Regions from separate parts of the Rhizobium sp. 01N424 genome, predicted to be linked through region 1. Evidence: riboswitches for the same ligand, from Rfam matches in the RefSeq annotation. Region 1 holds a riboswitch; the other holds the start of a gene.
What was found. A riboswitch is a leader RNA that binds a small molecule or an ion and turns the genes downstream of it on or off. The one in region 1 is predicted to bind FMN.
Positions count from the first base shown of each region.

Region 1 (15,331 bases):
CGGCACGTAGATGTCGATCGGCACGACGCGGTCGCAGCCGCGAACAACCGAATAGGAATAGTGATAGTAGCCGCCGCCGTTTGCGCAGGAGCCCATCGAGATGACGTAACGCGGCTCGGGCATCTGGTCATAGACCTTGCGGAGCGCAGGCGCCATCTTGTTGGTCAGCGTACCGGCGACGATCATGACGTCGGACTGGCGGGGCGAAGCGCGCGGCGCAAAGCCGAAGCGCTCGACGTCGTAACGCGGCATCGACAACTGCATCATTTCGACGGCGCAGCAGGCGAGACCGAAGGTCATCCACATCAACGATCCGGTACGGGCCCAGTTGATCAGCTCGTCGGTCGAGGTGACGAGAAAGCCCTTGTCGGCGAGCTCATTGTTGATTTCGCCGAAGAAGGCGTCATTGGCGCCGATCGGCTTGCCGGTCGAGGGATCGATGATCCCCTTCGGGGCCTGAGAAACGAGCGGCTGATTGCCGGCTGGGGTCACTCCCATTCCAGGGCTCCCTTCTTCCATTCATAGATAAAGCCGATGGTCAGCACGAAGAGGAAGACCATCATGGACCAGAAGCCGAACCAGCCGATGGCGCCGAAGGAAACGGCCCAAGGAAAGAGGAAGGCGACTTCGAGGTCGAAGATGATGAAGAGAATCGACACGAGATAGAAGCGGATGTCGAACTTCATGCGGGCATCGTCGAAGGCATTGAAACCGCATTCGTAAGCAGAGAGCTTTTCCGAATCAGGCGCCTTGAAGGCAACGGCGAACGGCGCAATCAGAAGGGCCAGGCCGATAACGAGAGCGATACCAATGAAAATAGCGATCGGAATGTAATTACCGAGCAGTTCAGTCATCATGTTCATCCCTGCTTGCCGGCTGCGCCGGGCGGCGCAATGGGCAAATGCCCGGCAAGCGAACGTGCGTTGCAACAAGCCGTGGTTAGCGCAGGCTGAGCCACGGCGCAAGACTTTTAGAAGACCAATTCAAGCTACGATGATGCGACATTATCAAGCAGATGCAACGATGTCGCGACAAATCCGCTTAGGTTGCGGAAGGCTGCATGGCAGCCCACGAAATTCTGCATGGCTTGGAGGAGAAAATGGCGCGAGTGACGGGGCTCGAACCCGCGACCTCCGGCGTGACAGGCCGGCACTCTAACCGACTGAGCTACACCCGCGCATTGCGGAGGCGATGACCGGAATGTGCCTTTCAGCACTTGCTTTGAAATGGCGCGAGTGACGGGGCTCGAACCCGCGACCTCCGGCGTGACAGGCCGGCACTCTAACCAACTGAGCTACACCCGCATTCATTTCAAGCAATCCGGAGGCTTTCGCTTCCTTACCGAGGCGGGCTCGCCGCTTCGATGAGCGGCTAACTAAGGGGTTCGCATTTGAGTGTCAAGCAGGTTTGGAGACAAATCCATGACAGCACGGAAATTGTTTTGGATGCAGCGCGCAAGTGTCTGAAAGTTCGCGCGAAGCAGACGCCGCGCGGGGCCTTCTCGCACCGATCCCTATATAGAGATCCGCCCGGCGTTACCCGCCCACGTACTCCTCTTCCCTTTTCCACAAGCCGAAAAGCCTGCGTTGCCGCGCCCTTTCCAAAAAAATCAAAAAATCTTCACAAACACTCTTGCGGTTTTTTCCCGATCCGCATAGATCACGGCCACCGACGCGGCGGGCCGAACAGGCTTCGTGACGCGAGGGCGATTAGCTCAGTTGGTAGAGCGCCTCGTTTACACCGAGGATGTCGGGAGTTCGAGTCTCTCATCGCCCACCATTCTTTTTCCAATAAAATCTCAGATATTTGATCGCGCATCGTGGCTCCGATGTTGGCGCTCCTGCGTCTTTCGGCTACTTGGCAGTCAGTGAAATGGAATTGCCCCGGATAAGGCGAGAATCATGAAGACACGCGAAGAACGGCAGGCGCAGCGTGCGGCGATGCCGCGGACCCAGCTTTCGGCCCACCATATGGAGAATGCCAGGCTTCTTCCGGATCGCGGCGAGCTGCTCTATCGCATTCCGAATGGCGGAATCGGGGTCGAGGTGGGCGTTGCCTTCGGCGAATACACCGCCGAGATCATCGAGAAGAATCGGCCGTCCCAGCTTTTCCTCATCGATCCCTGGGGGATGGACCGCTATAGCTCCGGCCTGCACGACGTCCACACGAAGTTCGAGGCCGAAATCGCCTCTGGTCAGGTCAAGCTGATGCAGGGTACCTCGCTGGAGAAGCTGGCCGAATTCGAGGACTGGTTTCTCGACTGGGCCTATATCGACACCGACCATTCCTTCGAGCTCACCTGGCAGGAATTGCTGCTTTGCGAGAAGAAAGTGAAGCGGACGGGGCGGATTGCCGGGCATGATTTCTGCACCGGGAATACGGTCAAGCCGATCGTCTATGGCGTCGTCGAGGCGGTCACCAAGTTCTGCAAGGATTACGGCTGGCAGTTCGAGTTCCTGACCGTCGAATCACATGCGCATTTTTCCTACTGCCTGAAGCGGCTCTGACGCCGCGCGGCGATCGGCAGACCGCCGATCGCCCACTTCCGCCTAGGCCTGGCGCGAGACGGTCCAGCTCTTTCCTGCATATTGATTGTCGCTGACATGCTCCATCCAATCGACCGGGGAACCGTTCAGCGCCTCCTGGATGGCGATGTGGCTCATCGCCGTGTCGGGTGCTGCACCATGCCAATGCTTTTCGCCGGGCTCGAACCAGACGACGTCGCCAGTGCGGATTTCGCGGATGTCCTGTCCCCAGACCTGTACCAGGCCTCGTCCCGAGGTCACGATCAGCGTCTGTCCGAGCGGATGTGTATGCCAAGCCGTGCGGGCGCCCGGTTCGAAGGTGACGGTGGCGGCGCGCACCCGCGCCGGATCCGGGCCTTCGACGATCGGATCGAGGCGGACGGTGCCGGTGAAATAGTCGGCGGATGGCCTGGTCGAGGGCCGCGACCCGGCCTGCTTGATATCCATTTTGATTCTCCTGCGATTGATCCGGTGCGTTAGCCGAAACGTAGGTCAGGAACAGGCTGATTTGAAGTGGAGGAAGACCATGCGCCGCACAGGTCTCATCATTATCGCCGCCATGCTTGCCATCGTCGCCCTGCCGCACCTGGCAAGCGCGCGCGATTTCGCGCTCGAGGATTTCTTTGCCGGCAGAAGCGTGGCCGATGGCGAGTTCAAGGCGATCAACGGCGTCGATCGCAAGTTCCGCGTGGCGCTCACCGGCCGCTGGAACGGAAAGCGGCTCACGCTTCGCGAAGACTTTGTCTACGCGGATGGCGTTCGCGAGCGCAAAACCTGGCGATTCGTCAAAACGGCGCCCGGCCGCTACAGCGGCACCCGGGAGGATGTCGTTGGTCCCGCGGAGGTTACCGTCAAGGGCGACGTGGCGCGCTACAGCTATCTCGTCGACATCGCGCCGGGGCCGAACCAGAACATCGTGCGCTTCCACGACACGATCCGGCGCCAGCCTGACGGCACGCTGTTGAATACCGCCTGGGTCAGCAAATTCGGCTTCCCGGTCGCCACCGTCCGCGTGACCTTCTCGAAGAAGTGACGCCCTGCCCTATCTCCCTTGCGGTCGCACGCTTGCCGCCATTTGCGGCGGCTGCTAGTTGCGATGCAGTTTCATCACGAGGGAGATTTCCATGAAAGAACATAGTTTCGGCCGCATGCCGTTTTCGGTCACCAATGTCGGCTTCGGTGCCTGGCAGATCGGCGGTTCCTGGGGCGATGTCAGCGAGGCTGACGGGCGCGCGGCGCTGAACGCGGCGCTCGATGCCGGCATGACCTTCATCGACACCGCAGACGTCTATGGCGACGGCCGCTCGGAAAAGATCGTCGCCGACGTCTTGAAGAGCCGCGGCGGCAAACGGCCGATGGTCGCCACCAAGGCCGGCCGCCGCCTCAACCCGCATGTCGCCGACGGTTACACCAAGGCCAATCTCGAAGGCTTCATTGATCGCAGCCTGAAGAATCTCGAAGTCGAGAGCCTCGACCTCGTGCAGCTGCACTGCCCGCCGACGGAAGTGCTCTACCGCGCCGAAGTCTTCGAAGGTCTGAACGAGCTGCAGAAGGCAGGCAAGATCAAGGGTTACGGCGTCAGCGTCGAGAAGGTCGAGGAAGCACTGAAGGCGATCGAATTCCCCGGCGTCGAAAGCATCCAGATCATCTACAACATCTTCCGCCAGCGTCCTGATCACCTGTTCTTCCAGGAAGCCCGCCGCAAGAATGTCGCGGTCATCGCCCGCGTACCGCTGGCCAGCGGCCTGCTGTCCGGCAAGATCACCCGCGACACCAAGTTCGCCAGCGACGACCACCGCAATTTCAACCGCAACGGCGAAGCCTTCGATGTCGGCGAGACCTTCGCCGGCGTTCCCTTCGAGGTTGGCCTGCAGGCTGTGGAGGAAGTGCGCAAGCTGGTGCCCGAGGGTGCCACGATGGCGGCCTTCGCACTGCGCTGGATCCTGATGCATGAGGCAGTCACCGTAGTCATCCCCGGCGCGCGCAATGGCGAGCAGGCCAAGGCCAATGCCGAGGCTGCCAGCCTTGCGCCGATTTCGCATGACGTGATGGCGGCGACACGCGAGATCTACGAGCGGCTGATCGCACCGCATGTGCATCACCGCTGGTAGGGTTTGAGTATATTGGAATGAGAGACGGCCGGGTTATTGCCCGGCCGTTTTTGTTTGGCACTCCATCTTCCTCCCTCATTCCTGTGCTCGTCACAGGAATCCAGCCGACGCGCGTCTGCGCGGCGAGAGGAGTCCCTTCGGCCCAAGGACTTGGGCCAGCTGGATCTCTGTGACGAGCACAGAGATGAGGGCGTTTGTGGTTGCCGCCGTCTTCGCTCTCACTGCCCACACGCATGTATCAGCCCAAAGAGCAAAAAAGCCGGGCTCTCGCCCGGCCTTCCTAATCTCATCCAGCTATCGCCAGCTCAGTTCGTGCCGACCAGGTTGACCGGGAAAAACAGGGTCTCGCCGGAGGAGTCGCTGACGCCGTCGTTGTCGGTGACGGCGTAGGGCTTGCCCGAGGCGTCGAAGGCGAAGCCTTCGAGCTTGTCGAGGACGTAGCCGTTGGTCGCCGTCTTCAGTTCGTCGAGGAAGTCATGGGCTTCCGTCTTCTTGACGACTGGCAGCTCGCCGCCAAGCTTGGCGGGCTTCAGGTCGGAGATGGCGACCTTGTAGAGCTTCTTCAGCTTGGCAGCATCGCCGACGAGGTTGTCGCGCTCGATGATGTAGACGCTGTCGCCGTGAGCGGAGATTTCAGAAAGACCGACCCAGCCGTTTTCAGACTTGTCGAGCGGGTAGCGAACGGCGCCCCATTCCTTACTCTTCGGATTGTAGGAGACGAGCTTGACGAAGCCCTTCTTGTCGTCCTTCCACTCGCGCTGAACGGCCATCCACAGTGTTACGTCGTCGCCGGAGCCGACGATCGTCACGCCTTCGAAGCCGTAGCGGATCTCGTTATCCGTCAATTCCTTCGGCAGCGCGATCTCTTCCTTGATCTCGCCCTTCGGGTTGACGTGGTAGAGAGCGTGCGGCGTGAGCTTCTCGCTGTTGCCTTCGGAGGCCAGCCAGAACCAGCCCTTGGCATCGACGGCGATGCCTTCGATGTCGAGCTTCTGGGCAGCCGCACCATCGCGCTTGACTGTCAGCGCGTCAGTGATGAGAGCGGGCTTCTTCGTGGCGTCGATCGTGTAGATCGTCGGCTGATTGCCGAGAACGCTGTCGGAAACCGCAAAGAGCTGGCCAGCCTTTTCAGGAACGGCTGCAAGGCCGGAGAGGGCCGCGAAACCGATCGGGTTGCCGTCCTTCTCCGCCGAGACGATCTGCGGATAGGTCTTCTCGCCTTCACCACGCTCGTAGATCATGACGTGCGAACGCGGGCCGCCATCTTCGCCGAGATCGACTTCGTTGGCGGTGGCAAACAGGTTGCGGCTCGGGATGGCGACTGCGCCCTCAGGCGAAACGCCCGACGGCAGGATCTGCAGGAGTTCCGGATCAGCGCCGGTGTCCTTGAAGACGCCGACGACGGAGGCGCGCTCGGCGAGCAGGAAGAACAGCTGGTCGTCGCCGAATTTGGCAGCTTCCAGACCTTCAGGCTCGACGCCCTTCGAGGAGGAGCGTCCCTCCGGATAGTGGCCGAGATGGGCAACGGCGCGCTCGAAGGACGCGCCCGATTCGTAGGGAACCTTGCCCGTCTTGTCGAAGATGGTGAAGCCGCGCGAGCCGCCTTCATAGTCGCCTTCGTTGGCAACGACGAGACGGTTGTCGTCCAGCCACTTGACGGCGTCGGGCTCGCGAAGGACGCCCTTCGCTTCGCCGGTGAACTTCAGCTGGCCGTCCTTCTTGGTGTCGATACCAGAGAGATCGGTGCTGCCGGCGGTGAAATGCGTCTTCACGGTGCCGGTCTTGCCGTCGATGATGACGATTTCGTTGTTTTCCTGCAGCGTCAGGGCGATCTCGTCCTGGCTGTTGAAGGAGACGAATTCGGGCTCCGGATCCTCAGGCGCAACAGCCGAGAGACCCGTCAGCGTGACATGCTTGATGGTGCCGCAATCGACGGCGCCGGCCTTGATTTCGAAGATCACCAGATCGCCTGCCGGCATCTGCGGAATCTTGCCGTCGTTGACGTCTTCGTCACGCTCGTTCTCGATGGCGATGGTGCCGAGCGTCTTGTCCTTGTTGAGGGCGATCGAGTCCGGCTGACCGCCGAGGTCGCAGGTATTCTCGATCTTCTTGGTGGCAACGTCGACGATCGCCAGACGGCCCGACGGCTTGGTCTTGCTTTCGCTGGTGTTGACGGCGACGAGCGCCTTGCCAGCCGTCGAAGTAACCGACGTCGGTTCACCGTCCATCATCAGCGCGCCCAGGGCCTTCGGGGCCTTGGCGTCGGTGATATCGACGAAGCCGATCGCGCCGAGCGGGCTGTCGCTGTAGACAAGCGTGTTGCCGTCATCGGTAGCGGTGATGATTTCGGCAGAGGTCGTCGAAAGCTTGTCCTTGCCTTCCGGCAGGTTCGAGGCGACCGGAAAAGATGCGATGCGGTTGAAAACAGGCTCGGCGGCTGCCGGAAAGGCAACAGAAGCCAGAAGCACGGCAGCGAGCGCTGCCTTGCGCGATGAAATAGTCATGAAATCCCCCATGCGTCGAAAAATCGAAACATGGGGGTTTTGAGGGAAGCGGATGACAGAGGGATGACAGGCGATGCGTTTTGCACCGCTTTGCATCAAGCCCCTGCCCGCTCGCGTCTGATCTCGTTGCGCATGATGAACAGCGAGGCCGTCAAGATCAGCGCTGCACCAAGCCAGAGATAACCTGCCGGCGCATAACCGAAGAACAGCCAGCCCGCGAGCACATTGAGCGGCAGCTTCAGATCGTCGAAGGGCTGAACGTAGGCGGCATCCGCCACCGTATAGGCGAGCGTCAGCAGATATTGCGCAAAGACCGTCAGCAGACCTGCAAAGACGAAGAGCGCGAGGGTGAAACCCTCAGGCAACTCGAAGCCAGCGGCAGCGGCAAGCACGCCATTGATCGGTGTCAGCAGCACCAGCAGCCAGACAGTGATCGTTTCGGGCTTCTCAATGCCGGTCAGGCTCTTGGTGATCAGCGACGAGGCGCCCCAGAAGAGCGCCGAGAGGATCGGCAGCAGGGCGGCCCAGGTGAAGGCATCCGACCAGGGCCGCAGGATGATCATCGCGCCGGCGAAACCGGCGGCGGTGGCTGCCCAGCGCGCCGGGCCGACACGCTCGCCGAGAAACAGGCGGGCACCGAGAATGATGAAGAATGGCGAGGTCATGACCAGCGCGATCGCCTGCCAGATAGGCACCGAAGCGAGGCCGGAGACCCAGGCCTCGACGCCGAGTGCGGCGAGCGCTACGCGAACGATATGGCGCCAAGGATAGGCGGTGCGCATCGCCGACAGACCAGTGCGCTTCAGAAACGGCAGCGAGAAGACCAGCGCAAAGGCATATTGCCAGAAGGCGGCGGACGCAGCGGAGAAACCCATCTTCATCGTCACCCATTGGGTGACGACATTCAGAATGGAAAAGGCGATGCCCGCCAGCACCATGAAGGCGGCACCGGCCATCGCACGCGACGAGGAAAAGCTGAGGGAAGTCTGATTCATGTCTTTCATCCAGAAAGGGACCAACACAAATCAGGACGCATGAGCGCAGGACGGCTGCCGGGCAGACCCTGCCCCGCATACGGCTCGCGATCATTCTCTTTCATCCGGACTATACCGTCGGCTCCGGAATCGCACCGGATCTGCTGACCCCTGCCCCTTTGGGACAAAGCGCTCGCGGGCTTGGGCCGAAACCCTTACCGCCGGTGGGGACTTTCACCCCGCCCTGAGAACAACCGATCCGTAGTTCAAAGGTCTTCCGCCTGCAAGCCGTCCGAAATGCAAAAAGGGTCCGGCTATCGCCGAACCCTTCAAAACTTCGCCTGCCGGTCTCGTTATCCGGCGGCCAAGCAAAACCGGATTAGCCGTTTACGGCATCCTTCAGGCCCTTGCCGGGCGTGAACTTCGGCACGTTGCGAGCCGGAATATTGACTTCAGCGCCGGTGGACGGATTGCGGCCCTTGGTGGCAGCGCGATGAGAAACGGTGAAGCTGCCGAAGCCGGCGAGACGTACGTCACCCTTGCTCTTCAGTTCGCCCTGGACAACGTCGAAAACAGCGTCGACAGCAGAGGCAGCGTCTGCCTTGGTCAGGCCAGCTTTTTCAGCAACTGCGGACACGAGTTCATTCTTGTTCATGTTTCCACCCCTTTCAATGGTTTGAAACGACTCAATCTGTAAGCCAGGCACAGAATAGGTTTCATCAGGCCCGCCGCAACCCAAAAGCCCTGCAAATCAAGGAAAAGCAAGCACCTCCATAAGGTTTTCACAAAAAAGGCTGGCGATTTACGCCAGCCTTTTCGGGGATTTGCAGCAATTTGACATAAATGTGGCGAATGCCGCTCAATGAGCGATGCCAGCACCTGTGTCGTCAAGGCCTTCGACCGTTGCGATGACCGGCGTTTCAACCGTTCCATCCCACTCGATCGGCTCCGGCCTGCGGATCAGAGCATGCTTGATCACCTCGCCCATGCGGGATACCGGGATGATCTCCATGTTGTTCTTCACGTTATCCGGAATCTCCGCCAGATCCTTGGCGTTCTCTTCCGGAATAAGCACCTTCTTGATGCCGCCGCGAAGCGCTGCGAGCAGCTTTTCCTTCAGACCGCCGATCGGCAGGACACGGCCGCGCAGGGTGATTTCACCCGTCATCGCCACGTTCTTGTCGACCGGAATACCGGTCATGATCGAGACGATCGCGGTTGCCATCGCAACACCGGCCGACGGGCCATCCTTCGGCGTCGCACCCTCAGGCACGTGGACGTGAATGTCCGACTTGTCGAAGCGCGGGGGCTCGATGCCGAAATCGACGGCGCGTGAGCGGACGTAGGATGCAGCAGCCGAAATCGACTCCTTCATCACTTCCTTCAGATTGCCGGTGACCGTCATGCGGCCCTTGCCCGGCATCATCACGCCTTCGATCGTCAGCAGTTCGCCGCCGACCTCGGTCCATGCGAGACCGGTGACAACACCGACCTGATCTTCGCGTTCGGCTTCACCATGGCGGAAGCGCGGAACACCCAGATAGGTGTCGATGTTTTCAGCCGTGACATGAACCGACTTCGTCTTGCCCTTGATGATCTCGGTGACCGCCTTGCGGGCGAGCTTCATCAGTTCGCGTTCGAAGTTACGAACACCGGCTTCGCGGGTGTACTGCTGGCTGATCGCCATCAGGGCATCGTCGCTGACCGAGAATTCCTGCGGCTGCAGCGCATGTTCCTTGATGGCCTTCGGCAGCAGGTGCCGCTTGGCGATTTCGCGCTTCTCGTCTTCGGTGTATCCGGCGATACGGATGACTTCCATGCGGTCCATCAGGGGCGCAGGGATATTCAGCGTGTTCGCCGTGGTGATGAACATCACATCCGAAAGGTCGTATTCGACTTCCAGATAGTGGTCCATGAAGGTCGAGTTCTGCGCCGGATCGAGCACTTCGAGCAGAGCCGAAGACGGATCGCCGCGGAAATCCTGGCCCATCTTGTCGATTTCATCGAGCAGGAAGAGCGGGTTGGACTTCTTCGCCTTCTTCATCGACTGGATGACCTTGCCGGGCATCGAGCCGATATAGGTGCGGCGGTGACCGCGGATTTCAGCTTCGTCACGAACGCCGCCGAGCGCCATGCGCACGTATTCGCGGCCGGTCGCCTTGGCGATCGACTGGGCGAGCGAGGTCTTGCCGACGCCCGGAGGGCCGACGAGGCACAGGATCGGACCCTTGATCTTGGTGGCACGGGCCTGCACGGCCAGATACTCGACGATGCGTTCCTTGACCTTGTCGAGACCGAAGTGATCGGCTTCGAGGATCTTCTCGGCATTGTTGAGATCGGACTTGATCTTCGACTTCTTGCCCCAGGGAATGCCGAGCAACCAGTCCAGATAATTGCGCACGACGGTGGCTTCGGCCGACATCGGGCTCATCTGGCGCAGCTTCTTCAGCTCGGCGTCAGCCTTTTCCTTGGCTTCCTTGGAAAGCTTGGTCTTGGAGATGCGCTCTTCCAGTTCGGCCATCTCGTCGCGGCCTTCCTCGCCGTCGCCAAGCTCCTTCTGGATCGCCTTCATCTGTTCGTTCAGATAGTATTCGCGCTGGGTCTTCTCCATCTGGCGCTTGACGCGCGAGCGGATGCGCTTCTCGACCTGGAGAACCGAAATCTCACCTTCCATGAAGCCGAGCGCCTTTTCGAGGCGAGCCTTGACGCTGGTGGTTTCCAGCATCTCCTGCTTCTCGGTGATCTTGATCGACAGATGCGATGCGACCGTATCGGCAAGCTTCGAGTAGTCGTCGATCTGGCTGGCGGCGCCAACGACTTCAGGAGAGATCTTCTTGTTGAGCTTCACGTAGCTCTCGAATTCCGAGACGACGGAGCGCGACAGCGCTTCCAGCTCGACCGGATCGTCATGCGGCTCTTCGAGCACATGGCCGAGGGCTTCGTAGAAATCTTCGCGGGCCGTATAGGCGTCGATCTCGGCGCGGGCGCGGCCTTCGACCAGAACCTTGACGGTGCCATCGGGGAGCTTCAGCAGCTGCAAAACATTGGCCACGGTGCCGACATTGTGGATCGCGGACGGATCCGGATCGTCGTCGCTGGCGTTGATCTGGGTTACGAGCATGATCTGCTTGTCGGAGCCCATGACTTCTTCAAGCGCACGGATCGACTTCTCGCGGCCGACGAACAGCGGCACGATCATATGTGGGAAGACTACGATGTCGCGCAGGGGCAAAACAGGATAGGCAACACTGCTCGCTACAGACGTTTTCTTCGTCATTTCTTATTCCTTTCCATCGTCCCGTTTCCGGGCTCTCTGGCGCGGCCGCTTGGGACCCGGCCGGCACTCTCACTTGAGTTACAAGTGGAGGTTCTTCTTACCCTTTTCAAGCCACGCCAACGCTCGCGCTCCCTGCTTGTGACAGACTTATTACAAAGGAACGCCCACACTATGACGCGTGTAACTGTAGTGGCGCTTACCAATTCCGAACCGGCTAAAATACTGGGCCGGAAAACACGCTACGGAATCATTCCATCATTGCCGGGGACGCAGCATTCCGCAACGTCAGGAACAGCGTTTTCAAGCTTCTTCTGCAATAATTAACAGGAGGGCTCCCGGTTCACAAAATAGAAAGGGGCTCGCCGCAGGCAAGCCCCTAAATCTAACCATGCCGTCTACGACTATCAGGCAGAAGCGTTGGCCTTCTCGTCCTGACGGTCAGCGTAGATGTAGAGCGGGCGGGCCGAGCCGCGCGCCACTTCCTCGGAGATGACCACTTCGCGGACACCTTCCAGCGCCGGCAGTTCGAACATCGTGTCGAGCAGGATCTTTTCCATGATCGAGCGGAGGCCGCGGGCGCCGGTCTTGCGGACGATCGCCTTGCGGGCGATTTCGCGAAGGGCGTCCTCGTGGAAGGTGAGTTCCACGTCTTCCATCTCGAACAGGCGCTGATACTGCTTGATGAGCGCGTTCTTCGGCTCCGACAGGATCTGGATCAGCGCGTCCTCATCGAGGTCTTCGAGCGTTGCCAGAACCGGCAGACGGCCGATGAACTCGGGGATCAGGCCGAACTTGACCAGATCCTCGGGCTCGAGCTCGCGCAGCACTTCGCCGACGCGGCGGTCATCCTGCGCCTTGACACTGGCGCCGAAGCCGATCGAGGTCTTCTCGCCACGGGCGGAGATGATCTTGTCGAGGCCGGCGAAAGCGCCACCACAGATGAACAGGATGTTCGTCGTATCGACCTGCAGGAACTCCTGCTGAGGATGCTTGCGGCCGCCCTGCGGCGGTACCGAGGCAACGGTGCCTTCCATGATCTTCAGAAGCGCCTGCTGAACGCCCTCGCCCGACACGTCGCGGGTGATCGAAGGATTGTCCGACTTGCGGGAAATCTTGTCGACTTCGTCGATATAGACGATACCGCGCTGAGCGCGCTCGACATTGTAGTCGGCAGACTGCAGCAGCTTCAGGATGATGTTTTCGACGTCTTCACCGACATAGCCGGCTTCGGTCAGCGTCGTCGCATCGGCCATCGTGAAGGGAACGTCGATGATGCGGGCGAGCGTCTGGGCAAGATAGGTCTTGCCGCAGCCGGTCGGGCCGACCAGCATGATGTTCGACTTCGCCAGTTCGATTTCGCCGTTCTTGGTCGCATGCGCGAGGCGCTTGTAATGGTTGTGAACGGCGACCGACAGGATCTTCTTCGCCTGGCGCTGGCCGATGACGTATTCGTCGAGAACCTTGATGATGTCCTGGGGCGTCGGAACGCCGTCGCGGGACTTGACCATCGAGGACTTGTTCTCCTCGCGAATGATGTCCATGCACAATTCGACGCATTCATCGCAGATGAACACCGTCGGTCCGGCAATCAGCTTCCGGACTTCGTGCTGGCTCTTTCCGCAGAAGGAGCAGTACAGGGTATTTTTGGAGTCGCCGCCGTTGCTGCCGCTGACCTTGCTCATTTCACTTTCCTTCCAGCACGCCGCATTTCAAAGGTGAAATCGCGGTCCACTCAATGGCCCGCCAGCCCGCTCCGCCACCAGAGCATCAGCCGGCCTAGCTTCAAGGGGTAAGAACCGGAACCCAACCAAACACGCTCAAGTTCCGGCGGCAACGAATTCCCCTCGAATGCCGAATGCTATGTCATGAAAATTCAACATAGCATTAATACTTACTCTTAGCGTGTCCGCTCCGGGATTAAACCCCTTGTTCAATCACAATTGGGATAGAACTGTGGCAGCGAAAACACCATCCCAATTAATCACTATGCCGCAGCATCGCCTTCCATCTCGGTGCGCGACGTCAGAACCTTGTCGACGACGCCCCATTCGCGGGCTTCGTCAGCGGTCATGAAGTGATCGCGATCGAGCGTCTTTTCGACTTCCTCGTAGGAGCGGCCGGTATGCTTGACATAAACCTCGTTCAGGCGGCGCTTCATCTTCAGGATGTCGCGTGCATGGCGCTCGATATCCGAAGCCTGGCCCTGGAAACCGCCGGACGGCTGGTGAACCATGATGCGGGCGTTTGGCGTTGCGAAGCGCATGTCCTTGTCACCGGCGCAGAGCAACAACGAACCCATCGAAGCGGCCTGGCCGATGCAAAGCGTCGAAACGGCAGGCTTGATGAACTGCATCGTGTCGTAGATCGCCATGCCGGCGGTGACGACGCCACCTGGCGAATTGATGTAAAGCGCGATTTCCTTCTTCGGGTTTTCGGCCTCGAGGAAGAGAAGCTGGGCGCAGACGAGCGTCGCCATGTGATCCTCGACAGGACCTGTCAGGAAGATGATGCGTTCCTTCAGCAGGCGGGAGTAGATGTCGTAGGAGCGTTCACCGCGATTGGTCTGTTCAACAACCATCGGCACGAGGGCCATAGCGGTATCGACTGGATTTCTCATGTGCGTCCTTTGTCAACGTCTTGCCGGCCGGGCCGGGAATCAAAGAAAAATGCCTTATCCCTACATAGAGTGTCCCTGCCCTCTACTTCAAGACACGCATAAGGATAACGTTAAGAAGCAAGGGGACCGGTGGAAAAGCCTTGTGCTGCGATGTAGCGTCTATCTGCGAATTGCCGCTTAACGGCGAGTGACCTGCAAGCACCCGCACAGCTTTTCTCAGCGACAGGATGAAGGGAAGCTTAATCCATCGGCAAGTGCTTTCAAACGTTTACCCTTTGCAAAGCCTAACCGCGAATATCGCGTGCCGCCGATCTCCCGATTAATCAACTGGCGAAGATTGGCGGATGAGTATGCCCCTGACTTCAAGGGGTATTGCCGTGTTTAGTGTTACGACAGGATTGGCGATCTGGTGCTCGGAGGCCATGACGCTCGCTTTGCTGCTGCTGATGGCCTGGCGCCATAATACGCGCAACAAGGCCTATCTGCTGTGGAGCTTCGGCTTTCTTCTCAGCGGCGCAGGCTTTGCCATGGTGGCGCTGCGCGGTGAAATCCCGAATATTCTCTCGATCGAAGGCGGCAATGCCGTGGCACTGGCCGGGCAAAGCGCCTGGGTCGCCGGTTTCATGGCGCTCGACCGACGGAAGATCGAGTGGTGGGCGCTGCTGCCGCCGGCGATCTGGCTGGCCGGCGTCTTCCTGCCATGGGTCGGCGGCGACGACGGCAACCGCGTCATCCTCTATAATCTGGCCTCGGCCACGGGTGCGACCGCGCTCGCCATGGCGGTTGCCACCGGCAACATGCGCCAGGAAAGAACGCGCAACAAGCTGGCAGCCGTCTTCGTCATCCAGGGCGTGTTCTGCTTTGCCGTTGCACTGATGATGGCGCTGACCTTGCCAACCGATGCTCAGGCCACCAATTACGGCGGCGTGGCAGCAATGGTGAGCGCCTTCCTGCTGACGATCGCCTTTGCACTGACCTGCCGCATGATCATGGAACGCTCTGAAAGGCATTTGCGCGTGTTGAGCCTCACGGATTCGCTGACCGGCGTCTGGAACCGTCGCGGCCTGTTTGCCCGCTTCGGCGCCATCCAGGAAAAAGCCTTCGACGAAAAGCGCCAGGTGGCAGTGCTGCTCTTCGACCTCGACCATTTCAAGCGCGTCAACGACCGCTTCGGCCATCAGGCAGGCGACGCCGTGCTCTCGGCTTTCGCGCTGTCGGCCCGCCAGTTCGTGCCAAACCACGTCTTCGGCCGCATGGGCGGCGAGGAATTCGCCGCCTTCGCAACAGTTGCCGACCAGACGGAAGCCGAGGCGCTGGCCGAGT
Region 1 is NZ_JBFTRK010000005.1:231,156-246,486, reverse strand. Features, by position in the region: gene AC1DNK_RS15985 (NuoB/complex I 20 kDa subunit family protein) at 1-498, opposite strand, end outside; gene AC1DNK_RS15980 (NADH-quinone oxidoreductase subunit A) at 489-854, opposite strand; tRNA gene AC1DNK_RS15975 (tRNA-Asp) at 1,101-1,177, opposite strand; tRNA gene AC1DNK_RS15970 (tRNA-Asp) at 1,228-1,304, opposite strand; tRNA gene AC1DNK_RS15965 (tRNA-Val) at 1,704-1,779, shown strand; gene AC1DNK_RS15960 (class I SAM-dependent methyltransferase) at 1,902-2,507, shown strand; gene AC1DNK_RS15955 ((R)-mandelonitrile lyase) at 2,550-2,972, opposite strand; gene AC1DNK_RS15950 (DUF3833 family protein) at 3,052-3,558, shown strand; gene AC1DNK_RS15945 (aldo/keto reductase) at 3,650-4,636, shown strand; gene AC1DNK_RS15940 (esterase-like activity of phytase family protein) at 4,942-7,152, opposite strand; gene AC1DNK_RS15935 (DMT family transporter) at 7,236-8,144, opposite strand; FMN riboswitch at 8,224-8,370, opposite strand; gene hupB (DNA-binding protein HupB) at 8,494-8,769, opposite strand; gene lon (endopeptidase La) at 8,974-11,391, opposite strand; gene clpX (ATP-dependent Clp protease ATP-binding subunit ClpX) at 11,796-13,073, opposite strand; gene clpP (ATP-dependent Clp endopeptidase proteolytic subunit ClpP) at 13,376-14,008, opposite strand; gene AC1DNK_RS15910 (GGDEF domain-containing protein) at 14,386-15,331, shown strand, end outside.

Region 2 (15,331 bases), on a different contig from region 1:
GCCCCGGAACCGGGCAATAGCTGTTGATCGACCAGCATTGGCCCGACGATGTCGAGGCGACGTCGAACAGTGCTTGATGTTCGAGACCAAGCTTCTCCGCAAGCACGAAGGCCTCGCAGACACCGATCATCGAAATGCCCAGGATCATGTTGTTGCAGATCTTCGCCGCCTGCCCGGCGCCCGCCTCGCCGCAATGGACGATCTTCTTGCCCATCGCCTCGAGGATGGGCTTTGCCTTGGCAAAGCTCTCGTCCGATCCACCGGCCATGAAGGTCAGCGTTCCTGCCGTCGCCCCGCCCGTCCCGCCAGAGACTGGTGCGTCGAGTGACAGGCAACCGGCGCCATGCGCCAGCTCATGCGCCTTGCGCGAACTCTCTACATCGATGGTCGAGCAGTCGATGACGAGCGAGCCCTTTTCGGCCGATTGCAGGATATCCGCCCAGGCCGTCAGCACATGCTTGCCCTGCGGCAGCATGGTGAGGATGATCTCGGCACCCTTGACCGCTTGGCTCGCGTGGCTGGCAGGTTTTATGCCACCCTCCTCCGCGGCCTTCAACACCGTCGAAGCGAGATCGAAGCCGCTCACCTCATGACCCGCCTTCACCAGATTGGCGGCCATCGGACCACCCATGTTGCCGAGGCCGATAAACGCGATCCGTGCCATTGACGTCTCCTATCTGTTGTCTTCGAGGATCATGCTGGCTGCCTTCTCGGCAATCATGATGACAGGCGAATTGGTGTTGCCCGAGGTGATCGACGGCATGACCGAGGCATCGGCGATCCGGAGCCTGGCGAGCGCCCTGAATCGCAGCCGCGGATCGACGACACTGTCGCGGTCACCGCCCATCCGGCAGGTGCCGACGGGATGGAAGATCGTCGTGCCGATATCGCCTGCGGCCTGCGCGAGCTCCTCATCATTTCGATAGGCAGGACCGGGCTTGAACTCCTCGGGATTGAAACGGGCGAAGGACCGCTGGGCGACGATCCGCCGTGTCAGCTTTATCGATCTGACAGCTATGTCGCGATCGCGTTCCGTCGAGAGGTATCGCGGCGCGATGATGGGCTGCGCGGCAAAATCCGGGCTCGAGACATGCACCGAGCCACGGCTCTCGGGCCTCAGATTGCAGACGCTGGCCGTGATCGCCGGAAAGGCATGCACGGGGTCGCCGAACTTGTCGAGCGATACCGGCTGGACGTGATATTGCAGATCGGGCGTTTCCTTGTCCGGCCCCGAGCGGGTGAAGATGCCAAGCTGGCTCGGCGCCATCGCCATCGGCCCCGACCGGCGCAGCAGATATTCGAGCCCGATCGCCGCCTTGCCCATCAGCTTCGTCGCCTTCTCGTTCAGCGTCGGAACGCCCGTCACCTTGTAGGCGAGGCGCAGCTGCAGATGATCCTGCAGGTTCTCGCCGACGCCCCTAACCTCGCTGACGACATCGATCCCGGCATCTTGCAGCACGTCCCCGCGGCCGATGCCCGAGAGCTCCAGAATATGCGGCGAGCCGATCGCCCCCGCCGAAAGGACTGTTTCCTTCGACGCATAGGCACGCTTGGCAACGCCGCCATGCTGGAACTCGACGCCTGTAACAGCGCCCTCCTCGATCAGCAGCCGCCGCACCTGCGCCTTGGTCAGAACCTTGAGATTGCCGCGCTTCATCGCCGGGCGGAGAAAAGCCTTGGTGGCGTTCCAGCGAATACCGGAGCGCTGGTTTACGTCAAAATACCCGGAGCCCTCGTTGGTGCCGCGGTTGAAGTCGTCGGTCACGGGGATACCGGCTTCCTTGGCCGCCTGCTGGAAGGCATCGAGCACTGCCCATTTGACGCGCGCCTTCTCCACCCGCCATTCGCCACCGGCGCCGTGCATCTGGTCCTTGCCGCGATAGTGATCCTCGGACTTGCGGAAGAACGGTAGAATATCGTCCCAGCTCCAGCCGGTGCAGCCCATCTGCCGCCAGAGATCGTAGTCGCGGGCCTGGCCGCGCATATAGATCATGCCGTTGATCGACGAGCAGCCGCCGAGCACTTTTCCGCGGGGGTAATTCAACGCGCGGCCGTTCAGGCCATCCTCCGGCGCCGTGGTGAAGCACCAGTCGGTGCGCGGGTTGTTGATGCAATAGAGATAACCGACAGGAATGTGGATCCAGTGGTAGTTGTCACTGCCACCGGCTTCCAGCAGAAGCACCCGGTTGTTGCGGTCTTCGGACAGCCTGTTGGCCAGCACGCAGCCCGCGCTGCCTGCGCCGATGATGATATAGTCGTAGCGATCCATCTTCAGCACCGGCCGCTCAGCGGCGATAGACAAAGCCCAGCATGCGGCCGATCCGCGACGCATAGAACTCGCCGACGATACCACGGCGGAAGATCAGGACGCAGACCATGAAAACGATGCCGGTGATGATTGTCACCGGAAATTCCGAGGTCGCCAGATAGTTCTGCAGGGTGACGACAAGCCCGGCGCCGAAGATTGGCCCGATCAGCGTACCGATACCGCCGAGCAGCGTCATCAGGATCACCTCGCCCGACATCTGCCAGGCGACATCGGTCAGCGTCGCGAACTGGAAGACCAGCGATTTGACGGCGCCCGCGAGCCCGGCAAGCGCTGCCGACATGACGAAGGCGCCAAGCTTGTAGCGGGCGACGGAATAGCCGAGCGAGATCGCCCGCTGCTCGTTTTCGCGGATCGACTTCAGGATCATGCCGAAGGGGGAGTTGATGAAGCGCCATATCAGCAGCATGCCGATCAGGAACACCGCCAGCACGAAAAAATACATGTTGGTGGAATCGTTCAGATCGATGAGGCCGAAGAGATGGCCGCGCGGAACGGACTGGATGCCGTCCTCCCCCTCGGTGAACTTCGCCTGCAGGCAGAAGAAGAAGAACATCTGCGATAGCGCCAGCGTCACCATCGCGAAATAGATCCCCTGCCGCCGGATCGCCAGATAGCCCATCACCAGCCCGAGAAGCGCCGCGCCGGCGACGCCGGTCAGGATGCCGAGTTCGGGCGGGAAACCCCAGGATTTCACGGTATAGGCCGTGAAATAGGCCGCGCCACCGAAGAAGGTCGCATGGCCGAAGGAGAGCAGTCCGGTATAGCCGAGCAGCAGGTTGAAGGCGCAGGCAAAGAGCGCGAAGCAGAGCAGCTTCATCAGGAAGATCGGGTAGAAGAAGAACGGCGCGACCACGAGCAGCAGCAGGCCGATGACGAGAAAGGCTGCCTGCACCGAAAGGGCAGTGCGGCTTTTTTCCGTGCGGATGGTTTCGGTGATGTCTGTCATGTCACGCATCCCGGCCGAAGAGGCCCGCGGGCCTGATGAGAAGCACGATCGCCATGATCACGAAAATCACGATGTTCGACGCCTCAGGATAGAAAACCTTCGTCAGGCCTTCGGCGATACCGAGCACATAGCCGGTGATGATGGCACCCATGATCGAGCCCATGCCGCCGACGACCACGACGGCGAAGACGACGATGATAATGTTCGAGCCCATCAGTGGCGAGACCTGATAGATCGGCGCGGCCAGCACCCCGGCGAAAGCGGCAAGACCGGCTCCCAATGCATAAGTCAGCGTCAGCAGCAGCGGAACGTTGACGCCGAAAACCTGCACCAGCGTGGTGTTCTCGGTCGCGGCGCGCAGATAGGCGCCGAGCTTGGTCTTCTCGATCAGCAGCCATGTGCCGATGCAGACGATCAGCGAGACGATAACCACCCAGCCGCGATAGATCGGCAGGAACATGAAGCCCAGATTGGTGCCGCCGGCAAGTGCTGCGGGCGTCGCATAGGGCTGGCCGGAGGAGCCGTAAAGATAGCGAAACGTCCCCTCGATCGCCAGCGCCATGCCGAAGGTGAAGAGCAGGCCATAGAGCGGATCGAGATCATAGAGCCGCCGGAGAAACAGCCGCTCAACCACCGCGCCGAACAGACCGACGACCACAGGCGCCAGGATTAGCGCCGGCCAATAGCCGATGCCGCCATAGGCGAGCATCAGATAGGCGACGAAGGCGCCGAGCATGTATTGCGCGCCGTGGGCGAAGTTGATGACGCGCAGCAGGCCGAAGATGATGGCGAGGCCAAGGCTCAGCAGCGCGTAGAAGGAGCCGTTGATCAGGCCGATCAAGAGCTGGCCGAGAAGCGCCTGGACGGGGATGCCGAAGATCATGGTCATGGGCTCGCCCCCTCGAGGTAGGCGAAAGGCGTCACGGCACCCTCTCCGCATCCCTCATTCCTGTGCTTGTCACAGGAATCCAGCCACGCGAAGTCTTTCGCGTGAAAAGAGTCCTCCGCGCCGCAGACGCAGCGCTGCTGGATCCCTGTGACAAGCACAGGGATCAGGGAGGTATTGGTGGCGGATATGGAGGTCTCATTCAGGTTCACAACCATACCCTAAACCCCCAAAACCTTGTGCAGCGTATCCATCCGCTGCGGCAGTTCCCCAACCGGGAATTCCGACACGATTTGCCCGTGATCCATCAGGTAAAACCGATCGGCAATGCGGCTGGCGAAGCGGAAGTTCTGCTCCACGAGCAGGATCGTCATGCCACGCTGCTTCAGCGTCTTCAGCACTTCGCCGATGCGCTGGACGATGACGGGAGCAAGCCCTTCCGTCGGCTCATCGAGCAGCAGCATCTTCACGCCGGTGCGCAGCACCCGGGCGATCGCCAGCATCTGCTGCTCGCCGCCGGAAAGCTTTGTGCCGGAGCTGGCGCGCCGCTCGTAAAGGTTCGGAAAGAGCTCGTAGATTTCATCGACGGTCATGCCGCCCGGCGCCACGACTGGCGGCAGCAGCAGGTTTTCCGAAACTGTCAGCGTCGAGAAGATGCCGCGCTCTTCGGGCACGAAGCCGATGCCCTTATGCGCCGTCTTGTGCAGCGGCACCTGCATCATGTCGGTTCCGGCAAAGCTGATCCTGCCCTTCCGCGCCCGCACGATGCCGGTGATGGTGCGCAGTGTCGTCGTCTTGCCGACGCCGTTGCGGCCGAGGATGGTGATCGTCTCGCCCTCGCCGACGGTCATGTCGATGCCGTGCAGGATATGGCTTTCGCCGTACCAGGCATTGAGGCCCTGGATTTCGAGCAGCGCCGCCATCAGCCCTCCTCCGAGCCCATATAGGCCTGGCGCACGCGCGGGTCCTGGCTGACGGTGGCGTAATCGCCCTCGGCCAGGATTTCGCCGCGCTGGAGCACGGTCACCTGCTGGCAGATATTGGCGACGACGGAGAGATTGTGTTCAACCATCAGCACCGCGCGATCGCGGGCGACGTCGCGGATGATGGCGGAGACGACGCTGACATCCTCCTGCCCCATGCCGGCCATCGGCTCGTCGAGCAGCAATACCTTGGGATCGAGCGCCAGCGTGGTGGCGATCTCCAGCACGCGCTTGCGGCCGTAGGAAAGATCGGCGGCCAGCGCATCGCGCTCCTTGGATAGGCCGACACTGGCCAGCAGCTGCTCGGCTCTGCCCGTCAGCTGGTCGAGCGCCGAAAGCGGCCGCCAGAACTGTGTCGACAGATTGTTCGGCCGCTGCAAGGCGACACGGACGTTGTCGAGCACGGTCAGATGCGGAAAGACCGCCGAAATCTGGAAGGAGCGGACGAGGCCCATGCGCGCCACCCGGTCGGGCGGCGTCCTGGTGATGTCGGTGCCCATCAGCATGATGGTGCCCGCCGTCGGCTGCAGGAACTTCGTGAGCAGGTTGAAGACCGTGGTCTTGCCCGCCCCGTTCGGGCCGATCAGCGCATGGACGCTGGCATCATGGACATCGAGATCGACATTTTTCACGGCCGTGAAGCCGCCGAAATCCCGGCGAAGGCCGCGGGCGGAAAGCACCACCCGCGGCTTCGCATTATTGACTGGTGCGGAAACCGCCATCGATCACTTCACCAGATCGCAGCCGCTCTTGGCGGGGTCGATATAGGCTTCTTTGCCCGGGATGGTGGCGAGCACGTTGAAGTAGTCCCACGGCTCCTTGCTTTCATCGGGCTTCTTCACCTGCAGCAGGTACATGTCATGGATCATCCGGCCGTTGGCGCCAACAGTGCCGCCGCGGCCGAAGACGTCGTCGACCGGCATTTCATGCAGTTGCTTGGCCACCGCTTCCGTCTCATCCGTGCCGGCCTTCTGGACGGCTTTCAGATACTGGAGAACGGCGGAATAGGTGCCTGTGTGAATCATGTTCGGCATCTTGCCGGTGCGGTCGAAAAACTTCTTGCCGAACGCACGGCTTTCATCGTCGCGGTTCCAATAGAAGCCTTCTGTCAGCGTCAGGCCCTGGGCCGCTTCGAGGCCGAGGCCGTGCACTTCGGCGAGCGTGAAGAGCAATGCGGCAAGCCGCTGGCCGCCCTGGACGATGCCGAATTCGGCCGCCTGCTTGATGGCATTCGCTGTGTCGAGGCCGGCGTTCGCCAGGCCGATGACCTTGGCGCCTGAGGACTGCGCCTGCAGCAGGAAGGACGAGAAGTCCTGACTGGACAGCGGATGACGCACGGAGCCGACGATCGTGCCGCCATTGGCCTTGACGAAGTCGCCGGTCTGCTGCTCAAGCGAATAGCCGAAGGCATAATCGGCCGTCAGGAAGAACCAGCTGTCGCCGCCCTGCTTGACGAGGGCGCCGCCCGTGCCGACCGCCAGTGCATGGGTGTCATAGGCCCAATGGAAGCCGTAGGGGCTGCAGGCCTTGCCGGTCAGATCGGTGGTCGCCGCACCGGTGACGATATCGATCTTCTTCTTTTCCTTGGCAACCGCCTGGACGGCGAGCGCCACCGAGGAGGTCGTCAGCTCCATGATCGCGTCTACCTGCTCGGTGTCATACCACTGGCGAGCAATGTTGGAGGCGACATCGGGCTTGTTCTGGTGGTCGGCATCGACAATCTCGATGGGCATATCGAGCACCTTGCCACCGAAATCCTCGACCGCCATCTTGGCGGCCTCGACCGAAGACTTGCCGCCGAAATCGGCATAGACGCCGGACTGATCGTTCAGAATGCCGATCTTGACCTTGCCGTCGGACACCGCCCCGCTTTGGGCGAAAACGGCCGTGCTGCTTGCCAGAAGAAATGCAAGTGACGCAATGAAGCTCTTTCGCATAAGTCTCTCCTCCCAGAGATTGGCAGATCGCGATCTGTTCAAATTTGATGAGCCACCCTCCTCAAGGCAGCCACTCAACGCCCACGATCACGGAATTTCCGCGATGAGGCAACCAAGCGTTTACAAATAATTCCAAACAGTATCTGTTCATTTTTGCACAGAACCGTACCGAAAGTGCTGAAACCGGCCTCTCTGCAGAGCATCAGGCGAAGCCGCATTAGACCAAAGACTAAGGCCAGCACGGACCTTCGATGACCAACTCCTCGCAGTTTACTTGGGACGATCTGCAGTTTTTTCTAGCCGTGGCCAGAACCGGGCAGCTGTCGACTGCGGCGCGACAGCTCCGGAGCAGTCATGCCACCGTATCACGGCGGATCGACCGGCTGGAATTCGCGCTGAAGGTCAAGCTCTTCGAGCGCAATCCGCGCGGCTATGTGCTGACGGCGATGGGCAACCGCTTCGTCGAGACGGCCGAGAAGATGGAGCTGGAGACAGAGCGGCTGCGGGCTGATCTTACCACCGGCGCGATGGCGCAGCGCGGCGTGGTGCGGCTGAGTGCCCCGGAAGGGTTTGCGAATTTCTTCTTTGCGACGGTGCTGCCGCAATTTGCCGAGCGTCATCCCCATCTGTCGTTGGAGCTGGTGACGATCCAGCAGATCATGTCGCTGTCGCGCAAGGAAGCCGACATCACCGTCGTCCTCGACGAGCCGAAGGGCGGTCCCTATTACGCCGAGAAACTCACCGACTATCATCTGCAGGTCTATGGCTCGCGAGACTATCTGGCCGCCAACGCCCCGGTCGTCAGCCGCGAGGATCTGCTGTTGCATCCCTTCATCAGTTATATCGAAGAGATGATCTTCGCGCCGGGGCTCGATTACCTCGGTGACGTTCATCCGCGCATCAAGCCGCAATTCCAGAGCTCCAGCATCTTCGCGCAGCTGACCGCGACGCGAAACGGGCTTGGGCTCTGCGTGCTCCCCTATTTCTTCGCCAGTCGCTATCCCGAGCTCGAGTGCGTGCTGCCTGATGAAGTGGATTTGAGCCGCAGCTACTGGATCACCTGCCACCAGGACCAGAAGCAGGCACCGAGGGTGCGCGCCGTCATCGACTTTCTGCGCGAGGCCGTCACCTGGCCGGATGCACGCTTCATTCCGCCCTTCGCGACACCGGCCGCCCGCAGGGGCGGCTGATCATCCCGGCAGTCCCGCGAAAACCTGGCGTACCGGCGGGGGCGCGAAGCGGCTTGCGTGTGGCCTGAGGCAGGGTCCATGATGCGCCATCTTTTCGAGTCCATTTGCCCCATGAATTCAGAACCGGATATTGCCATCATCGGAGCGGGCGCCGCAGGCGTCGGCGCAGCAGGAAGGCTTGCAAAGAGCGGCCTTTCCGTTTCGGTCTTCGAAGCCCTGCCCCGGATCGGCGGCCGCGCCTGGACATTGAACACGCCTGTTGCCGCGATCGATCTCGGCTGCGGCTGGCTGCATTCGGCCGACCGCAATCCCTGGACGCGGATTGCCGAAGAGGCCGGCATTAAGGTCGATAGCAGACCAAGCGCCTGGCACCGGCAGGATCGCGATTTCGGTTTTCCGCGCGCCGAGCGGGATGCCGCCCGCGCTGCCTTTGGCCGCTGGGCCGAGCGAGTTGCCGAGGCACCTCCGCCAAGCGACTGTGCCATCGACGCTGTGGAGCCCGGCGAGCCCTGGCTTGCCTATATGCAGGCGCTGAGCGGCTATATCAGCGGCGACGAGCTGGAGCGCATATCGGCAGAGGATTATGCCGCCTATGACGAGGCCTCGACGGAGAACAACTGGCGTCTGGAGACCGGCTATGGCGCGCTTGTCGCCGCCACGATGCCGGTTTCGGTCGAGCTTCATCTGGCAACGCCGATCCAGTCGATCTCCCTCGACGGCAGCCGTTTGACGCTGCGGACGGAGCGCGGGACCATCAGGCCGCGAGCACTGGTCATCACCGTTTCCACCAATGTGCTCGCCAGCGATGCCATCGCCATGCCCTCCTCGCTCGACCCATGGCGCGAGGCCGCATTGCAGCTGCCGCTCGGCAACAACGAAAAGCTCTATTTCGAAATCACCGGCGGTCACAGTTTCGACGACGAAAGCCATGTGATCGGCAATCCGCGCGATCCCAGGACGGCGAGCTACTATATCCGCCCCTTCGGCAAGCCCGTCATCGAGGTCTTCCTCGGCGGAAGCGGTGCCCGGGCCGTGGCTGAAAACCCGGAAGCGGCTTTTCCGCGGGCGATGGAGGAGCTTTCGGCGCTGTTCGGCTCCGGCATTCACAGGGAACTTCGCCCGCTTGCCGCGTCCGAGTGGACCAACACCTCCTCGATCCGCGGCGGCTACAGCCATGCTCTGCCCGGCCATGCAGCGGCACGGCAGGCCCTGGCACGGCCGTTCGACAACCGCATCTTCTTCGCCGGCGAAGCAACCAACCGCACGGATTTCTCGACCGCGCACGGCGCCTATGAAAGCGGGCTTCGGGTCGCCGAAGAAGCGCTGCAGGCGCTCGGCCGGTAGAGCCGTATCCCCCAATTGCAACCGGTAGAGCTTTATGCCACGCTGACCGTGCCGTTTCGGCATTCGCAGAGGAAGGGGACCCCTCGCATGCTTCTATTGCTTGCATTTTTGATCGGGATCATTGCCGGCCTTCGGGCCATGACCGCACCGGCCGCCGTCGCATGGGGCGCAGCCCTCGGCTGGTTCGATGTCTCGCAGACGCCGCTTGCCTTCATGGGTTACAAATGGACGCCGTGGATATTCACGGTGCTGGCCGCCGTTGAGCTGATCACTGACCAGCTGCCGACCACGCCCAGCCGCAAGGTGCCGATGCAGTTCGGCGCCCGCATCATCATGGGCGCGCTGACCGGCGCCACGATCGGCGCATCCGGCGGCTCGCTGGTGGGTGGCCTGATCGCCGGCGTTATCGGCGCCATCGTTGGGACGCTCGGCGGGGCTGCCGTCCGCGGCAAGCTTGCTGCCGCCTTCGGCAAGGATACGCCGGCAGCCCTCATCGAGGACGCGATCGCCATCGTCGGCGCGCTCCTGATCGTATCGGCCGTCGCATGAAGACCCTTGACGCCATCTTCATCGGGGCCGGTCAGGCCGGCCCCTTTCTCGCTGCCCGCATGGCCGAGAAGGGCATGAAGGTGGCGCTGATCGAGCGCAAATATCTCGGCGGCACCTGCGTCAATGCCGGCTGCATGCCAACAAAAACGCTGGTCGCCAGTGCCCGCGCCGCGCATGTGGCCCGGACCGGCGGCGACTACGGCGTCAGGATTTCCGGCGCCATTGAGATCGACATGAAGACGGTGCGCAAGCGCGCCGAGACGGTGACCATGAATGCCCGCAACGGCCTGATCGGCTGGTTCTCGGGCATGAAGACCATGGAGGTCATCTACGGCCATGCGACATTCACTGGCGCCAAGACCGTCGAGGTGAACGGCGAGACGCTGACCGCGCCGCTGATCTTCCTGAATGTCGGCGCCCGCCCGACAATCCCGGATTTTCCAGGCCTTGCCGATATCGACTATCTTACCAGCACCTCGATCATCCAGCTCGATACCCTGCCCCGCCATCTCGTGGTGATCGGCGGCAGCTATATCGGCCTGGAATTCGCGCAGATGTACCGCCGCTTTGGCGCCGAGGTGACGGTTATCGAACGCGGTCCGAAGCTCGCCTCCCGCGAGGACGAGGATGTTTCGGATGCGATCGAGGAGATCGTCGTTTCCGACGGCATCACGGTTCACACCGGCGCGGAGAACATCGCTTTCGCCAAGAACGGAGATGACGTGACAGTGTCACTGGCTGGCAAGCCGGACATCCAGGCAAGCCATGTCCTCGTCGCCACCGGCCGCACGCCGAATACCGGCGATCTCGGCCTCGAAGCGGCTGGCGTCGCGACCAACAAGCGCGGCTTCATCACCGTCGATGACCGGCTAATGACCAATGTCGACGGCATCTATGCGCTCGGCGACTGCAACGGCCATGGCGCCTTCACGCATACATCCTATAACGATTTCGAGATCGCCGCCGCCAACCTGCTGGATGGCGGCGACCGCAGGGTCTCCAGCCGCATTCCAGCCTATGCGCTCTATATCGACCCGCCGCTCGGCCGCGCGGGAATTACCGAGAAACAGGCACGCGCCTCAGGCCGCAAGGTGCTGGTCTCGAAACGGCCGATGAGCCGAGTCGGCCGCGCCAACGAACGCGGCGAGACCAAGGGTTTCATGAAGATCGTCGCCGATGCGGAGACCAAGGAAATCCTCGGCGCCGCCTTCCTGGGCATCGAGGGCGACGAGGCGATCCATGGCATCATCGATGCGATGAATGCGGGAACCCGCTATCCGGTGCTGCAATGGTCGGTGCCGATCCATCCGACGGTCTCGGAGCTCATTCCAACGATCATCGGCGATCTCAAGCCGGTGTGATCAGGCAGGCCATCTGACGCCGTTTTCGGGCTTGCATTCTTGGCGGTTTTGGATTTACCTCGCCCCGTTCTCAGGGCGGGGTGCAATTCCCCACCGGCGGTATCGGGTTTACCCCCGGAGCCCGCGAGCGCTTCCAGCAATGGAAGGTCAGCAGATCCGGTGAGATGCCGGAGCCGACGGTATAGTCCGGATGGAAGAGAGCATGCAGGCAGAACCTCTCCAGGGAGAGGTGACTGATGCTGTTCGCCCAAGGGAGAATTGGGCCGCCGCGGCGGCTCGAAGCAACAGCCAGAGATGGCACCCTTGAAAGGCAGAGACATGACAATAGCAACCAAACCGCAGGGTCACCGGATCGCCATCGTGCGTGCCCGCTGGCACGCCGGTATCGTCGATCAATGCGTGAATTCCTTCATCTCGACATGGAAGGCACAGAGCACCAACGCGGCAGAGGTCGACATCTTCGACGTGCCTGGCGCGCTTGAAATCCCGCTCCATGCGCAGACGCTGGCCCGGACCGGCAAGTATGCGGCGATCCTCGGCTGCGCCTTCGTCGTCGACGGCGGCATCTATCGGCACGACTTCGTTGCCGGAACCGTTCTCGACGGCCTGATGCGCGTCCAGCTCGATACCAATGTGCCGGTACTGTCGGCGGTGCTGACGCCGCACCACTTCCAGGAAAGCGAAGCGCATATCGAGTTCTTCATGAACCACTTCGTCATCAAGGGCCAGGAAGCGGCCAATGCCTGCCGGGCGATCCTTGAGGCCCGCAGCAATCTCGCGGTCGCCGCACTCTGATCGGTAGAGCAGAATAATGCGCCGGAAAATCATCCGGCGCATTGATCAATTCGCGCTAAAGCGGGGCGCCTTGCCGCGCTCCGTGGCCGGTGCAGTGCTCGTCAGCACCTGGCCGTGAAAACGGCTCAGCTGACCGGTGACGTCGGCGATTTCGCTTTCGACACGCGCCTCGTCCCAGCCCAAAGCTGCGGCTGCGATGCCGGCGATTTCCCGCAATCCCTCGATCGTCAGGCGCCCCTCGATCGCCAGCGTCGTGCGGCGAAGCACGATATCGGCCAGATGGACGACGAGTTCGTTGCGGGTGATCCAGTCGATTTCCTTGAAGCTGTGCTGTGACGCGCCGGTCAGCCTGGTATCGTCGGAATGAACCGAAGCGAATGTGAGGATCGCCGTGGCCGTCGTACCGTACCGGCCCAGCAATTCGTCGGCGCGCTCGATCGTCACGCTCCCTTTCGCTGCCAGATCCTTGATCCAGTGGCCTCGCTTCTCGCCATCGGCGGGAAAGCCCTTGCCGCCGCCGATCGCAAGATAGCGGGTCGATTCGCTGCGGCTCCGCTGCAGACGCGCGAGAACGGTATCGGCAACCTCTTCGGCGAAGCCACGGAACGTCGTCCACTTGCCGCCAATCAGCGAGACGATCGCGAACGGGCGGCTGCCTTCGGGTTCCTTAACCGGCGCGGAATGGTCGCGGCTGATGAGGCCCGGTGCCGTCGCATCCGATGCCGGGAGCGGACGGATGCCGCTATAGCTGTAGACGATCTGATCGCGGTCGAAGCGTAGCGTCGGCAGCAGGGAACGAACGCTCTCGAGGAAATAGTCGGTCTCCGGTTCCTCGCAGCGAACGTCATCGGGATTATCGGCCGGGATATCGGTCGAGCCGACCAGCGCCAGGCCGAGATAGCTATAAACAAGGCAGATGCGGCCGTCGTCGGCCTCGAAATAGATCATATGGCCGTTGAGGCTGCGCACCAGTTCGGCATGGTCGAGCAGGATATGTGAGCCCTTGGTGCCGCCGATCATCTTCGAGGGCGCGCCGAGGGCCGCGTTGACATGATCGATCCAGGGACCAGCAGCGTTGACGACCAGCTTCGGCTTTACCGCGAACTCGCGGCCATCGGCCTGCCGGAATGTCAGCGACCCGCCTGAGACCGTTTCCATCGTGGTGAAATTGGCAGCCAGACTTTTCGGATTGGCATCGAGGCCATCGCGCACGAGTTCATAGACCAGCCGCTCAGGCCGGCTGATCTTTGCGTCATAATAGATGCCGCCGGCGACGATCGCTGGGGTCACATGCGGCATTTCCTTGCGGGCCTGCTTCCTCAGGATCAGCCGGTGCTTCGGCATCACCTGATCGCGCGAACCGAAAAAGTCGTAGAGCCGCAGGCCAATCTTGATCAGCACCGCACCGCGGCTGCGCGGCGCCGTCTTGGAGCCGAAGAGTGTGCGGATCGCCGCCCATATGCCACGCGTCCAGGAAAAGACCGGGATAAAGGTCGGCAGCGGCTCGACGCAATGCGGCGCGTTCTTGAGCAAGAGGTTGCGCTCCAGCGTCGATTGCGCGACGAGGCCGAATTCGCCGGTCTCGAGATATTTCAGCCCGCCGTGGATGAGCCTCGAGGGCGCAGCGCTGGTGCCTGAACCGAAATCGGCCTTGTCGACGATCAGGCAATTGACGCCCTGCACAGAGAGATCGCGAAACAGCCCGGCGCCGTTGATGCCCGCGCCGATGATGAGGACGTCGATGTCGCCCTCGCCGAGATCGGAGAAGCGCTGCTGCAGATCGGCTGTCATGATGTCATCGTCCTAAATCGCCCGCCGCGGCAGGCATCATTCATTTCAGTTTGCAGCCTGATCGGGCGCCAGCGCCGCAATCTTCGGCCAGAGCGGCGTCATGGCATCGGCGATCTCGCGAAATACCTGGTAACGCTTCTCGTAGTCGGCGCTGCGCGCCGGGTCCGGCTGGCAGGTTTTCTCGATGCTTGCGGTATCGCGCGGATCGCTTTGCGGATCGTCATAGATTCCAGCGCCCGATCCGGCGCAGAGCGCCGCGCCCCAGGCCGCTGCTTCGTCGGTTTCGGTCACGGTGACCGGCATGCCGAGGATATCGGCAAACATCTGCACGACGGCAGGATTGCGCGAGATGCCGCCCGCCAGACGAGCGCGGTCGAACGAGAACCCGTCGCGCAGAGCATCGACATGGATGCGGTGGTTGAAGGCAATACCCTCAAGTACGGCCCGCAGCATGTCGCCACGGTCGTGCCAGCCGCCGAGCCCGAAGAACCCGGCGCTCGCCTCAGCGCCATAAGGCGAACCGAAGAGATAGGGATGGAACAGCGCCGTCGAAGGCCGCTGGAAGGCCGCATCGATCTCCGGCCCAAGCAAGGCATGAACGGAGCGGCCGTTCGTCTCGCCCTCGGCCCGCTCGGCGGCGCAGAGCTTGTCGAGAAACCAGTCGTAATTGGCCGTCGAGGCCGGCGAGATCGACATGCTGTTCCAGATGCCGGGCGCAATGCCGTTGCGGCAGAACCAGCGCCTGTCGACGCGCGGTTCCGACGATAGTGTTTCGTTGATCGAGTAGGTGCCGGCGATGATGGCGACGACGCCCTTGCCGTATCCCCCGGCGCCGAGCGCCGAGGCGGTGACATCATGCAGACCCGCCATGACGGGCGTGCCTTCGGCGAGGCCGGTCAGATTTGCGGCCTCGCGCGTCACCCGGCCGACGATCTGGTCGGAGCGCGAAGCTGGCGGCAAGGCGTGAACGAGCTTCTGCAGGCCGAAGAGCCGCAGCGCATCCTGGCTGTAATCCTGTGTCTTCACGTCGGTGAAGGAGGTGCTGGCCTCGGTGCGATCCGTGCCGATGATCCCCGTCAGGCAGAAGCGCAGCCAGTCCTTGCAGCTGATGAAATGGCCGATGCGCTTGTAGCGCTCGGGCTCCATCTCGCGGATCCAGGCGAGCAGCGCCGACGGTGCGGAGACGTGCGGGATCTGGCCCGTCAGTTCGATGGCGCTCT
Region 2 is NZ_JBFTRK010000009.1:77,747-93,077, reverse strand. Features, by position in the region: gene mmsB (3-hydroxyisobutyrate dehydrogenase) at 1-664, opposite strand, end outside; gene AC1DNK_RS21340 (GMC family oxidoreductase) at 674-2,269, opposite strand; gene AC1DNK_RS21335 (branched-chain amino acid ABC transporter permease) at 2,286-3,275, opposite strand; gene AC1DNK_RS21330 (branched-chain amino acid ABC transporter permease) at 3,277-4,164, opposite strand; gene AC1DNK_RS21325 (ABC transporter ATP-binding protein) at 4,383-5,084, opposite strand; gene AC1DNK_RS21320 (ABC transporter ATP-binding protein) at 5,084-5,866, opposite strand; gene AC1DNK_RS21315 (ABC transporter substrate-binding protein) at 5,870-7,081, opposite strand; gene AC1DNK_RS21310 (LysR family transcriptional regulator) at 7,333-8,271, shown strand; gene AC1DNK_RS21305 (flavin monoamine oxidase family protein) at 8,383-9,615, shown strand; gene AC1DNK_RS21300 (DUF4126 domain-containing protein) at 9,703-10,164, shown strand; gene AC1DNK_RS21295 (FAD-containing oxidoreductase) at 10,161-11,525, shown strand; FMN riboswitch at 11,588-11,731, shown strand; gene AC1DNK_RS21290 (6,7-dimethyl-8-ribityllumazine synthase) at 11,844-12,320, shown strand; gene AC1DNK_RS21285 (glycerol-3-phosphate dehydrogenase/oxidase) at 12,366-14,111, opposite strand; gene AC1DNK_RS21280 (FGGY-family carbohydrate kinase) at 14,157-15,331, opposite strand, start outside.
Region 2: another riboswitch for FMN. It lies ahead of AC1DNK_RS21290 (6,7-dimethyl-8-ribityllumazine synthase); the one in region 1 lies ahead of AC1DNK_RS15935 (DMT family transporter).